Linked DNA regions of Methylovirgula sp. 4M-Z18. The protein of the gene in region 1 interacts with the protein of each later gene in a pairwise test. Links are inferred from orthologs where the notes say so. Each region holds a gene or a part of one and is shown on either strand. Other genes may lie near its edges.

Region 1 (7,073 bases):
GCTTGGGCAATTCGAGCGGCCCGTCGAAATCGCATTTGGCTTCCTGGGCGAGTTCCTCGCCCAATTGCTCCTGCAAGATGCGGGTGCTGATTTCTTGCGTCGCGCCCTCGGCGAGGTCGCCGAGTTGGAACGGGCCGAAGCTCAGGCGGATCAGGCGGTTCACGAAAAGTCCGAGATGCTCCAACACGCGTTTGATTTCACGGTTCTTGCCTTCGCGCAGGCCCATCGTCAGCCACACATTGTGGCCCTGCTGGCGGTCCATGCGCGCTTCGATCCCGGCATAATGAATGCCGTCGATCGTCACGCCTTCGCTCAATTTGTCGAGCTGAGCCTGATCGGTTTCACCATTGGCGCGGACGCGGTAGCGGCGCAGCCAGCCGGTTTCCGGAAGTTCGAGCACGCGCTTGAGGCCGCCGTCGTTGGTCAGCAGCAGGAGGCCCTCGGTGTTGATGTCGAGGCGCCCCACGGTCACGAGACGCGGCAGGTCTTTCGGCAGCGCGTCGAAAATAGTCGGCCGGCCTTCCGGGTCTCTTGCCGTCGTCACCGTGCCGCGCGGCTTGTGGAACAGGAAGAGGCGGGTGCGCATGCGCGTGGCGATCGGCTTGCCGTCGACCACAATCTTGTCTTCCGGCTTCACGTTCACGGCGGGACTCGTCAGCGTCACGCCATTGATGCTCACGCGGCCTTCCGCGATCCAGCTCTCAGCATCGCGGCGCGACGCCACGCCGGCGCGCGCCATTACTTTGGCGATGCGCTCCTCGCCCTCTTCACGCGCAAAGGTGCGGGGCTGCTGCTGGGCCTTGCGTGCCGCATAGTCGCGGCGCGGCTTGTCGGCGCGCTCGTGCTTGGCGATGTAATCGCTTCTCTTGCTGGGGGCGCGTTTCGCGCCAAAGCTGCGCTCGCCGTCGCGTTTTGCTAAGGACTTTGCCGGGCGCTCGCCTTCGGCCGTGCGCTCGGACTTGGCGATATAATCGCCTCTTTTGCTGGGTGGACGCTTTGCGTCGAAGCTGCGTTCGCCGTCGCGTTTCGCAAAGGACCTTGCCGGGCGCTCACCTTCGGCGGCGCGCTCGCGCTTGGCGACATACTCGCCTCTTTTGCCGGGTGGACGTTTTGCGTCGAAGCTGCGCTCGCCGTCGCGTTTCGCAAAGGATCTTCCGGGACGCTCACCCTCGGTGGCGCGCTCTTTGCGCTTCGGGCCCGTCTTGCCGCCGCCCTTGCCATAGGTGGGCATGTCACCTTCGCCGCGCTTGCGGAAGGATTTTTTGTCGTCGCCCTTGGCGGTGAAAGCACGCGGAGGACGGGTGCCGCGCGATGCGCCGCCGCCCGGTTTACGGGGGCCGCGGGTTTTGGAATGATTGGAGTCGCTCATCCTGCCCTGATAGAGCATTTCACGGTCAAGAGGAAACCGCTTTCATGCCGAATTTGACGGGATTTGTTGGTTGAGCGCGCGCGACCCGATGGGAATTGCCTTCGAGGAAGCCCGTGCCGCCGCCGCGCGTGGCGAGGTGCCGGTCGGCGCGGTCATCGTGCGGAACGGCGACGTGCTGGCGCGCGCCGGCAACCGCACCCTGCTCGACCGCGACCCGACCGCCCATGCGGAAATGCTCGCCATCCGCGAGGCGGCGCACGTGCTCGGTTCGGAGCGGCTGATCGGCTGCGACCTCTATGTGACCCTCGAGCCCTGCGCCATGTGCGCCGCCGCCATTTCCTTCGCCCGGATCCGCCGTCTCTATTTCGCCGCCGCCGACCCGAAGGGCGGGGCGGTGGAGCATGGGCCGAGGTTTTTTGCGCAGGCGACCTGCCATCATCAGCCTGAGGAGGTGATAGGGGGCTTGCGCGAGAGCGAGGCGGCCGAGTTGTTGCGGGAGTTCTTCAAGGAGCGGCGGTGACGGCCACCGTTTCGCTTTTTGTTGTTCTTTGTCGCCAACATCACTATTTCTTGGTCAAGACTTTTACCCGAAGAGCTCCCTATGAACCGTTTTGAACGCCGCCCGCCGATGCCGGGCGAGGCCGAAGTGCAGTATCTCGATGGCGATTTCCGTGTGATCCGGCCCGGAAAATTCGTTTGCTGCGGCGTGACCGGCGAACATATCCCACTGGAATCGCTGCGCTATTGGAGCGTCGACCGGCAGGAGGCCTATGCCAGTCCCGAGGCGGTTTTGCAACGGCTGGGGAGAGCCGTGCAAAGCGAGGGCGCGGCGGAGCGAATCGCTGTAAACAAGGGGGCCCAGGAATAAGGAGCCGCGTCCCGATGCGCGCCTATCTCGATCTTTTGCAGCACGTCCTCGACCACGGCGCGGTCAAGACCGACCGGACCGGCACGGGTACGCGATCCGTGTTCGGCTACCAGATGCGCTTTGATCTTGGACAGGGCTTTCCGCTGGTCACGACCAAGAAATTGCATCTGAAATCGATCGTCCACGAGCTTTTGTGGTTCTTGGCCGGTGACACCAACATCGCCTATCTGAAGGCGCATGGGGTGAGCATCTGGGACGAGTGGGCCGACGCCAATGGCAACCTCGGGCCCGTCTATGGCCACCAATGGCGGTCGTGGGCTGGGGCCGACGGCCAGACCTATGATCAGATCCGCCAAGTCCTCGCCGACATCAAGCGCGCGCCGGATTCCCGCCGCCTCATCGTCTCAGCCTGGAACGTCGCCGACATTGCGAAGATGAAGCTCGCGCCGTGCCATTGCCTGTTCCAGTTCTACGTGGCAGACGGCAAATTGTCGTGCCAGCTTTATCAGCGCTCGGCCGACATCGTGCTCGGCGTGCCGTTCAACATCGCGTCCTATGCGCTGCTCACCCATATGATGGCGCAAGTGTGCGGCCTGGAGGTCGGCGAGTTCATCCATACGCTGGGGGACGCGCATATCTATTCCAACCATTTCGAACAGGCGCGGCTGCAACTCACCCGAACGCCGCGCCCGTTGCCGCGGCTGGCGCTCAATCCCGAGGTCAAGTCGCTGTTCGACTTCACCTACGACGACATCACGATTCACGATTACGATCCCCATCCGGCGATCAAGGCGCCCGTGGCGGTGTGAGCGTCAGAATCACCCTCGTCGTTGCCGTCGCGCACAACGGCGTGATCGGCGGCAATAACCAATTGTTATGGCGCCTCAAATCCGATTTGCGCTATTTTAAGACCGTGACCATGGGTAAGCCGATGGTGATGGGGCGTAAGACGTTTCATTCGATCGGCAAGCCATTGCCGGGCCGCAAAACCATCGTGGTGACGCGCGATCAGGCTTTTGCTTACGACGGCGTACTGGTTGCCCATGACGTCGATGCGGCGCTTGAACTCGCGGCGCAGGAGGCGCGCGCGTTGGGCGCGGATGAAATCATCATCGCTGGCGGCGGCGAGCTTTACGCGCAACTGATCGGCCGCGCCGACCGTTTGCGCGTGACGGAAGTGGATCTTGCGCCGCAGGGCGACGCGCATTTCCCCAAGATCGATCCGGCGCAATGGCGCGAGATCCGGCGTGAGCCCCATCCGGCCGGGCCGGAGGACGAAGCGGCCTTTTGTTTCGTCGATTACGAGCGGCGGTGAGGGGCTCTCCCTTTCCCGCAACGCGGGACAAAGCCCGCTTCCATTTGCGGTCGGATGCACCAATCCCTATATAGCATCAGCAGTTGAAGCGTGTTGTGGGAGCATCGATGCCCTGGGGCAATCAGAACGGCGGGAACAATGGCGGGCCGTGGCACTCGGGGCCGGGCCCGTGGGGGCAGGGGTCGGGCGGCGGACCGCCGGCCGAGGTCGAGCGCATCCTGCGCGGCGGCCAGGATCGGTTGAAAAATGTCTTCAAGCACGGCGGGTTCAACGGGTTCACCGTCGGCATCTTCTTGCTCGTCGGCATCGCGATTTGGCTCCTCACCGGTTTCTATACCGTGCAGAGCAACGAGGTCGCGCTCAATCAGGTTTTTGGCCGCTATGTCGGCAAGGCCGGGCCGGGCCTCAATTATAATTTCCCCTATCCGGCGGGATCGGTCGTCACGCTGAAGGTGCTCGATCAGAACGCCACCGATGTCGGCTTCGTCTCCCATGACGATGGCCGGCGCAGCGGCACGGCTTTCCCCACCGACGTGCCGGAAGAAAGTCTGATGCTGACGGGCGATGAAAATATTGCCGACGTCAAATTCCGCGTCATTTGGCAGATCGATCCGGCCCATCCGGACGACTATGCCTTCAACATCCGCAATCCCGACGAGACGGTGAAAGCCGTTGCCGAAAGCGCGATGCGGGAAGTGGTCGGGCGGTCGCAGATTCAACGGATCCTGACGGCCGAGCGCACGAATGTCGAACTCTCGACCAGGGACTTGATGGAACGGGTTTTGAACAGCTACCAGGCAGGGGTGCTTATTCGGCAGGTGCAGCTTTTGTCGGTCGATCCGCCGCCTTCGGTGATCGACGCCTTCAAGGCGGTGACGGCTGCCGACCAGGAAAAGCAGCGCCTGAGCAACGAAGCGGAGGCCTACGCCAACCGTGTGGTGCTGGAAGCGCAAGGGCAGGCGGCGGCGATCATCCAGCAGGCGGAAGGCTACCGCGATCAGACGATTGCGGAAGCGAAAGGCCAGACGGCGCAATTCGACCAGGTCTATGCGCAATATAAGAAATCGCCGGTCGTGACGCGCGAACGGCTTTATCTCGAAACGATGGAACGCGTGTTGGGCGGCGCGGACAAGATCATTCTCGACCCGGGCCAGGGGACGAATCTCCTGCCGTTGTTGCCGCTGACCGGCCCGGGGCAGTCGCAAGGAGAAGCCAAATGAGAAGCGGCTTTTCGGGTTTTGCGCTTCTGCTGATTTTGGCCGTGTTCGGCGTGCTGGCGATCACTTTGCTGTTCACGGTCGGCCAGACGCAGCAGGCGCTCGTCATGCGGTTCGGCGAGCCCGTCGCCGGGCGGGGCCTGATCACCGAACCGGGCCTCCATGTCAAATGGCCCTTCATCGAAAATGTCATCTATATCGACAAGCGCATTCTCGATCTCGAAGTGCCGCAACAGGAAGTCACCGCGGCGGACAATCAGCGCCTCGAGGTCGACGCCTTCGTGCGCTACCGCATCACCGACCCGCTGAAGTTCTTCCAGACGCTGGGGACGGTCGGCAACGCGGGCAGCCAATTGTCGTCGCTGCTCTCGTCCTCGCTGCGCCGGGTGCTCGGCGAGGCCAACCTGCCGCAGATCGTGCGCGAGGAGCGGGCTGCGTTGATGCTGCGCATTCGCGATCAGGTGAACGATCAGGCCGCCCGCTACGGCATGACGATCGAGGATGTGCGCATCCGTCGCGCCGACCTGCCGCGCGAAATCTCCGAGGGCGTGTTCGCGCGCATGCGCTCCGAGCGCCAGCGTGAAACGGCCGAGAAGCTCGCGGAAGGTTCGCAGCAATCCTTGACCATCCGCGCGAAAGCCGATCGTGACGTGGTCGTGATCAAGGCCAATGCGCAGCGCCAGGCCGATGAAACGCGCGGCGCGGGCGAAGCCGAGCGCATCCAGATCTTCGCCGACGCGTTCGGCAAGGATCCGGAATTCGCCGCGTTCTACCGATCGATGCGCGCCTATGATGCGGCGCTGAAGCCGGGGACGAAAATGGTGCTGAGCCCGAAGTTGGACTTCTTCCGCTTTTTCAGCAATCCCGAAGGCCAGGCTGCAAAGTGAGCGCCGCGATTTTGCCCTAGTTTAAATTAGTTTATACATCGGACGATGGACACCTGGAGATGAATTTATGGGTCGCATGACACCTCGTATTGCCGCACTGGCCCTGGTGCTGAGCTCGGTGGCCTTGCCTGCCGTTGTCCTTGCGCCGGCACCGGTCCTGGCGCGCGGCCCCGATTCTCTCGCCGATCTGGCGGACAGCGTGGTCGATGCCGTGGTCAATATTTCCGCGACGCAAAAGTCCGAGCCGAAAGTGGCCGAAGGCGACACGCCCGACGCCGGACCGGACTCGCCGTTCAACGATCTGTTCGATCAGTTCTTCAAGAACCAGAACCGCGGCGGCAAGCCCGATGAAGGCACGCCGCACGGCCATCACGGGACGTCGCTCGGCTCCGGCTTCGTCATCGATTCCGCCGGCATCATCATCACCAACAACCACGTCATCGAAGGCGCCAACGACATCACCGTCATCTTCACCGACGGCTCGAAACTGAAGGCCGACATTGTCGGCAAGGACGAGAAGGTCGACGTCGCGGTCCTGCGCGTGAAGCCGGAGAAACCCTTGAAGGCGGTGAAGTTCGGCGACAGCGACAAGGCGCGGGTCGGCGACTGGGTGATGGCGGTCGGCAATCCGTTCGGTCTCGGCGGCACAGTCACGGCGGGTATCGTGTCGGCCCGCAACCGCAATATCGATAGCGGTCCTTACGACAATTACATCCAGACCGACGCGGCGATCAACAAGGGCAATTCCGGCGGTCCGCTGTTTAACATGAATGGCGAGGTGATCGGCATCAATACCGCCATTCTGTCGCCGACGGGCGGCTCGGTCGGCATCGGCTTCGCGACCCCGGCCAATACGGTCATGCCTGTGATCGATCAGCTCCAAAAATTCGGCGAGACGCGGCGCGGCTGGCTTGGCGTGAAGATTCAGAATGTCGATGATGCGATCGCCGAAAGCCTGAGCCTGAGCGGCGCGCATGGCGCCCTCATCGCGGGGGTCGATGACAAGGGCCCGGCCAAGCCCGCCGGGCTCGAACCGGGCGATGTGATCGTGAAATTCGACGGCAAGGACGTGAAGGACTCGCACGATCTGCCGAAGATTGTGGCCGCTACGCCGGTCGGCAAGGAAGTCGAGATCGTCGTGATCCGCAAGGGCCAGGAGCTGACGAAGAAAGTCACGCTCGGCCGCCTTGAGGACAGCGATGTGAAAGTTGCGTCCAACACCACGTCCGGCAAACCGGATGCGAAATCGGACACCAGCGTCAAAAAGATCCTTGGATTGGAGTTTGGCCTTCTCACCGACGATCAGCGGCAGAAATATCAGATCAAGGACGATGCAAAGGGCGTGCTGATCACCAACGTCAATCAGGATTCGCCGGCCGCCGAGAAGGGGCTGCAAGCGGGCATGCTGGTGGACGAA
Region 2 (6,995 bases), 1.4 Mb from region 1 along the record:
CGATCGTCATGCCGAGGCTGGCGCGCACCAGCATCAGTTTGCGGCCGTAAAGATCCGCCAGCCGCCCCCAGAGCGGCGCGACCAGGGCCGCTGTGAGGAAGGTCGCGCCGAAGGTGACGCCCGACCATTGCACGATGGCGGCGTGGTCTGTCACCCCGAGATCCTCGACATAAATCGGCAGAAACGGCACCAGCAGGGTCATCGCGACGATCGTGGTGAACGATCCGGCGAGGCACACGATCAGGTTCCGGACCCAATAGGGTGATTCCGGGGATGAGCTTGGTGCGGGCGCGTCGGTCATGGTTGGGACGTTTAAAATGTTGAAGATGGAGGAGTTTGAAGCTTTATGGACGCGTTCGCACTGGCTCGCCAGCCGAGGCAACGCATCGCTGCCATCCGCTAAGGGCCTGCGACGATTTGCACCGAACTGCCGCAGCTTGCCGCCAATCAGCCATACCGGAACCAAATTTTGGCCGAACTGCCGACTTTATGATAAGCACGCCAATATTTCCTTCTGGGACTGACGACACAATGTTGAGATTTCATCGGACTATGCGCCGGATTTCGGCTCCTGCTTTCGCCGCGCTGCTGCTCGCCCTGCCCGGCGCCGCCCTGGCGCAGGACGCCAATGCCCGGATGAACGCGCTCGAAACGCAGATGGGCCAGGCGCGCGTGCAGATGGCGCAATTGTTCGGCCGGCCGCCGGCCGACGTGCCGGGCGGCGGCGACCAATATCAGCAGACCCAGGATGACGACGGCAGCAACATGACCGTGCGCCTCGGCCATCTCGAAAACGAAATGCGCGATCTGACCGGGCAGATCGAGCAATTGCAATTCCAGCAGCGCCGGCTCGACGACCAGATGCGCAAGATGCAGCAGGACATCGATTTCCGCTTCCAGGATCTGCAAAACGGCAAAGGCAGCGGTGCGGCCCGCGTACCGGGCAAAAGAACCGAATTGTCAGATCCGGAGCCCGGCGTGCAGACCGGCGCGGTGACGCCGCCGCAGGGTCAGGGACCCGTCGTCGCCGACGACAATCCGCAGCCGCAGCCCGGCGTCGTCACCGGCGTGCATCGCGGCGACGCCTTCGATCCGAATGCGCTGCCCAACGCCCCGGGCGCGCCCCGGCAGCTTGGCACCACCCAGCCCTCCGCTCCGCTGCGCAGCAACACGCCGGGCGGACCGGTGGTCGCAAGCGGTCCGATGGACCTGTCGGCGCCCGGCGTGCAACCGGCCTCCGGCACGGTCGGGCAACCCATCTCTCCCGGAGGCGGCCGCAGCGACTATGATATGGCCGTCAGCCAATACAAGCTCGGCCAGCTCGCCGAAGCGGAAAACGCCTTCAAGGATTTCATCGCCAAGAATCCGAAGGACCGGATGGTACCGGACGCCACGTATTATCTGGCGCAAGCCTATTTCCGTGAGGGACGGCATCGCGAGGCGGCGGAACAATTTTTGAAATTCACGACCGACTATCCCAATGCGCCGCGGGCGCCGGAAAGCCTCTTGCATCTGGGCACGTCGCTCGATGCGCTCGGCGCGAAGGAACAGGCCTGCGCGACCTTCCAGGAAGTAGGCCGCCGCTATCCGAACGCGGCGCCATCGATCCGGTCCGGCGCCGACCGCGAATATAAGCGCGTCGGGTGCTAAAGCCTGAATCCGAGGCCCCGCTCGGCCTCGCGGAATGCGCCGACTTGTTCGCACCGCTGGTGGAGGCCAAGAAAATCGTTCTCGCCGTATCGGGCGGTCCGGATTCCATTGCCTTGATGCATCTGGCTGCGCTGTGGCAGGCGCAGCAAGCCGTGCCGCCGCTCATCGTCGCGACCGTCGACCACGCGTTGCGGCCCGAGGCGCGGGCCGAGGCCGAAGAGGTCGGCCATGCCGCCGCGCAGCTCGGCCTGCCGCATACAATTCTCACCTGGGAAGGCGAAAAGCCCACGACCGGCCTGCAGGATGCGGCGCGGGCGGCGCGCTACGATTTGCTTGACCGGTTCGCGCTGCGGCAGGATGCGACCCATCTCGTCACCGCGCACACGCTGGACGACCAGGCCGAAACGATCCTGATGCGCATGGCGCGTGGGTCAGGCCCGGCCGGTCTCATCGGCATGCAGGCGACGACGCAGCGCCGGTCGCTCACCCACGTGCGGCCGTTCCTCGCCATCGCCAAAGCCCGGCTCGTCGCCACCTGCGCGGCCAGCGGCTGGACCTATGTGCAGGATCCCTCCAATGCGGACCCACGGTTTGCCCGCAGCCGCTGGCGCACTCTGATGCCGCAACTGGCGGCGGAAGGACTTACCGCCGCTCGGCTCGCGACATTGAGCCAAAGGCTCGCGCGCTGGGACGAAACCCTCGCCGCCCTCGCCCGCCACGCGCACGCGGCGGCCGTCATCGAAGTGCTCACGGAGCGCCGCGTTTACGATGCAGCGGAACTCGCGCGCCAACCCTTCGAAGTGCTGACCCGTCTCGTCACTTTCGCCTTACGGGAATTCTTCGGCGACGATCCGGAATGGCGCGCGCCGCGCCTGGAGCGCATCGAGGATTTCGCCGCGCAATTGAGCAGCGCCTTCGACGGGCAAGAGCCGTTCCGCCGCACCTTGGGCGGCGCGCTTTTCACATTGACGCAAGACGGGCGATTGACGATGGTCCGCGAAGGGCCGCGCCGGCGTGGGATGCCGGGATAAATCATCGGTCGCCGCCGAATCGCTGCAAAATCTCTTATGCGCGCAGCACACGTCCGACGGCACGAGGCGCCCGCTTTGACGAGGCCTTTCGCCTTGTAAAAACTAGGGAATTTTCCGAAAACCACAGCCGTCCACGCGATCAGGGGCGTACAAATTCAGAACGGGCACGGCCGATAAAGCTTGATCTCGACGGTTTCACGTGCAAGCAACAGGTCCGCTTCCCTTGGCAAAGGGATAGCGAGAGCCTAAATTAGCTTTTGAGGCAAATGACTGCGCTTGACGCGGTGCGCCATCGTTCAACCCCGAGTATGGGTGTTTTTAGTAATGAATCCGAACTTCCGGAATTTCGCCCTCTGGGTTGTCATCGTTGTTCTGCTGGTCGCGCTGGTGGCGCTGTTTCGAGGAACCGACGGTCACTCCCAGTCGAAGGAAATCAACTATAGCGAACTGATCACCCGGGCGAAGGCCGGCGACGTGAAGGACATCACGATCACCGGTCAAGATGTGACGGGCCACTTCAAGGACAGCCAGGCGTTCAACACCACGGCCCCGAGCAATTCCAATTTCGATTTTGCCGACAAGCTGAACGGAGTGGACAAGGGCGTTTCGGTCACGGTGAAGGAACCGTCCGAGAGCAGCTCGTGGATCGCCGCCGTCCTGGTGAACGGCCTGCCGCTGATCGCGCTCGTCGCCATGTGGATCTTCCTGTCGCGCCAGATGCAGGGCGCCGGCGGCAAGGCCATGGGTTTTGGCAAATCCAAGGCCAAATTGCTCACCGAGGCGCATGGCCGCGTGACCTTCGAGGATGTTGCCGGTATCGACGAGGCGAAGGAAGATTTGCAGGAAATCGTCGAATTCCTGCGTGACCCGCAGAAGTTCCAGCGCCTGGGCGGCCGGATTCCGCGCGGCGTGCTGCTCGTCGGCCCGCCCGGCACGGGTAAGACCCTGACCGCCCGCGCGGTGGCCGGCGAAGCCAATGTGCCCTTCTTCACGATTTCCGGCTCGGACTTCGTCGAGATGTTCGTCGGCGTCGGCGCCAGCCGCGTGCGCGACATGTTCGACCAGGCCAAGAAGAATGCCCCGTGCATCATCTTCATCGACGAAATCGACGCGGTCGGCCGCCATCGCGGCGCCGGCTTAGGGGGCGGCAACGACGAGCGCGAACAGACGCTCAACCAATTGCTCGTCGAGATGGACGGTTTCGAAACCAACGAAGGCATCATCATCATCGCCGCGACCAACCGTCCCGACGTGCTCGACCCCGCGCTGCTGCGGCCCGGCCGATTCGACCGTCAGATCGTGGTCTCGAATCCGGACGTGACCGGCCGCGAGAAGATCCTGCGCGTTCACGCCCGCAAGGTGCCGCTGGCGCCGGATGTGGATTTGAAGACCGTTGCGCGCGGCACCCCGGGCTTCTCGGGCGCCGACCTGATGAATCTCGTCAACGAGGCGGCCTTGCTCGCCGCCCGGCGCTCGAAGCGTGTCGTCACCATGGCCGAATTCGAGGACGCCAAGGACAAGATCATGATGGGCGCCGAGCGGCGCTCCAACGTGATGACGCAGGAAGAGAAGGAACTGACCGCCTATCACGAGGCCGGCCATGCCATCTGCGCCCTGAACGTGCCGCTGGCCGACCCGCTGCACAAGGCGACGATCATCCCGCGCGGCCGCGCCCTCGGCATGGTGATGCAATTGCCGGAAGGCGACCGCTATTCCTACAAGTTCAAGTGGATGACCTCGCGCCTGACCATCATGATGGGCGGCCGCGTCGCCGAAGAACTCACCTTCGGCAAGGAAAACATCACCTCGGGCGCCCAGTCGGATATCGACCAGGCGACCAAGCTGGCCAAGGCCATGGTCACGCGCTGGGGCTTCTCCGACCTGCTCGGCACCGTAGCTTACGGCGAGAACCAGGAAGAAGTGTTCCTCGGCTATTCGATGGGCAAGCAGCACAATATTTCCGAGGCGACCTCGCAGAAGATCGACCAGGAAGTGCGCCGCCTGATCGAGACTGCCTATGCCGAAGCGCGCCGTATCCTGACGGATAAGCACGAGGATTTCATCACCCTGGCCAAGGGCCTGCTCGAATACGAGACGCTGACGGGCGACGAAATCAAGGACATGTTGAACGGCAAGCCGCCGTCCCGCGGCGACGACGTCAAAGTGCCTGCACCGCGCGTCTCGAGCGTGCCGACGGCCGGCAAGCCGCGCGCCTTCCCCGACGGCGGGGGGATCGAGCCGCATCCCCAGCCCCAAGCGTAAGAACGACAAAAGGCCCGGTTATCCGGGCCTTTTTTGCGGCGAGTCGAAATCGCCATCGGTCTAGCCGTGAAACGTGAAACCTATAATTCGCGTGTCCGCCTCTACGGCATTGCAATCTTCTTCGTTCAGCTGGCGCATGGTGTCGAGGTGCGCCGCTTGGAGTTTGGCAAGGCATCTGTAGGGATTTTTGGCGTGCGGACCTTCGAGAATGGCCAGCGTCCGTTCGACGTAATGCTCGACCTCACGCCGTTTCGCGGCTTCGATCGCGGCGACGCATGCAAGGTTGTCGCCCTTGACGATGGCAACCTTATCCCCTTTCATCGGCGGTGCGTCATCCCGAAAACCACCGTTGATCCAAGCCGCGCCGAGCAAGACCATCCAGAGCACGAAGCCTCCGGCGAGTATAAGCGCATTGCCCCGAAGCGGATCGGGTAATTGCGGATGCCGAGCCGTTACCATCTCTCTCCCTTGCCCCTGCGCATTCGTCGCTCACGAATCGCTGTCCTTTTAAGGCGCTGACGCAAGGCTATGCGTGATCATCTTCACACAATTGCATTTTTGCAAAACAAAGTCCCGTCAGGGGGCGTGATGAAGAATTGTCGAGAATCTGGGTCGAGCAGACGGTGAATTCTCGATCTTCCGGCGAATGTATTTTGGCTTTTTCCCGCTCCACGCAAACCGTAACAGAATGTGAACAGTCTTTGTGCTAAACTCGCAGTATAAGAAGCATCGCTGCAAGGTTTCGAATCGGCCACGCTGGCTTGGGGACCTTTGAAAGCTGAAGCGGATTGACCGGATACGAAACGCGTGCTGCAGCTCACTTCCTTAAGAGGTGAGCAGAGGTGAGAGGTCTGGTGGTTTGCCGGCACGGCGGGACGGGACGCCGTGCGGCTGCAAGGGGTGGTTCGGGGTAACTTACCGACCCCTCACCTCGCCGTTCAAATCCGACCGGCCGCGTCGTGCCGCCGGGGAGTCGAAGTCTTAGATGACACTGATGAAGTTCAAGGATATTTCGGTTCATGTCGCGTAAATATTTTGGCACCGACGGCATTCGTGGCCGCGCCAACGGAACGATCACCCCCGAACTCGCCATGAAAGTCGGCCAGGCCACCGGCATGGTGTTCGAACACGGCGAACATCGCCATCGGGTGGTGATCGGCAAGGACACACGGCTCTCGGGCTATATGATCGAATATGCCCTGGTCGCCGGCTTCACCTCGGTCGGCATGGACGTGCTGCTGCTCGGCCCGGTGCCGACGCCGGCGGTGGCCATGCTCACCCGCTCGATGCGCGCCGACGTCGGCGTGATGATCTCGGCATCGCACAATGCCTATGAGGACAATGGCATCAAGCTCTTCACCGCGGACGGCTACAAGCTATCCGACGAGGTGCAGGCCCGGATCGAGGCGATCCTCGACGGAGAGGTCAAATTGCGCCTCGCCAAATCCGCCGACATCGGCCGCGCTCGCCGCGTCGATGACGCCAAGGCCCGTTATATCGAATTTGCCAAACGCACCCTGCCGCGCCAGCTTTCGCTCGAAGGCCTGCGCATCGTGGTCGACTGCGCCAATGGCGCCGCCTACAAGGTCGCACCCGAGGCCCTGTGGGAACTCGGGGCAGAAGTCTTCTCGCTCGGCGTCGATCCGGACGGCCTCAACATCAACCGTGACGTCGGCTCGACCGCGCCGGCGGCCCTCGCGCATAAGGTGCGCGAGATGCGTGCCGACATCGGCATCGCCCTCGACGGTGACGCCGACCGCGTGCTGATCGTCGACGAAAAGGGCCATTTGGTCGATGGCGACCAATTGATGGCGGTGATCGCCCAGAGCTGGAAGGACGATGGTCTTCTGGCAAAACCCGGCATCGTCGCGACTGTCATGTCCAACCTCGGTTTGGAGCGCTATCTCGAAGGCTTGGGCCTCAGTCTGGCGCGCACCGCGGTCGGCGACCGCTACGTGCTCGAACACATGCGCGAGCACGGCTACAACCTCGGCGGCGAGCAATCCGGCCACATCATCATGTCGGACTATTCGACCACCGGCGACGGGCTGG

The links.
Region 2: the proteins of hflK (region 1) and ftsH interact in binary tests that used the Escherichia coli proteins (3 or more experiments, as listed by UniProt). The link is inferred for Methylovirgula sp. 4M-Z18 from one-to-one orthologs.

What each region holds. Positions count from the first base shown.
Region 1 is NZ_CP149574.1:1,419,088-1,426,160, forward strand. The notes cover bases 2,743-5,715. They hold hflK (FtsH protease activity modulator HflK), read left to right. Parts: upstream 2,743-3,659; coding sequence 3,660-4,772; downstream 4,773-5,715. Other genes in these bases: V9T28_RS06410 (thymidylate synthase), read left to right, coding at 2,743-3,046; V9T28_RS06415 (dihydrofolate reductase), read left to right, coding at 3,043-3,552; hflC (protease modulator HflC), read left to right, coding at 4,769-5,656. In the rest of the region: V9T28_RS06395 (pseudouridine synthase), read right to left, coding at 1-1,369; V9T28_RS06400 (nucleoside deaminase), read left to right, coding at 1,458-1,889; V9T28_RS06405 (DUF2093 domain-containing protein), read left to right, coding at 1,971-2,237; more of V9T28_RS06410, read left to right, coding at 2,252-2,742; V9T28_RS06430 (Do family serine endopeptidase), read left to right, coding at 5,733-7,073.
Region 2 is NZ_CP149574.1:20,808-27,802, reverse strand. Bases 2,580-5,474 are described here. They hold ftsH (ATP-dependent zinc metalloprotease FtsH), read left to right. Parts: upstream 2,580-3,005; coding sequence 3,006-4,943; downstream 4,944-5,474. Other genes in these bases: V9T28_RS00115 (hypothetical protein), read left to right, coding at 5,010-5,378; tilS (tRNA lysidine(34) synthetase TilS), read left to right, coding at 2,580-2,681. Outside these bases: V9T28_RS00135 (MFS transporter), read right to left, coding at 1-301; tol-pal system protein YbgF, read left to right, coding at 553-1,650; more of tilS, read left to right, coding at 1,644-2,579; glmM (phosphoglucosamine mutase), read left to right, coding at 5,963-6,995. UniProt on the Escherichia coli protein: Acts as a processive, ATP-dependent zinc metallopeptidase for both cytoplasmic and membrane proteins. Plays a role in the quality control of integral membrane proteins.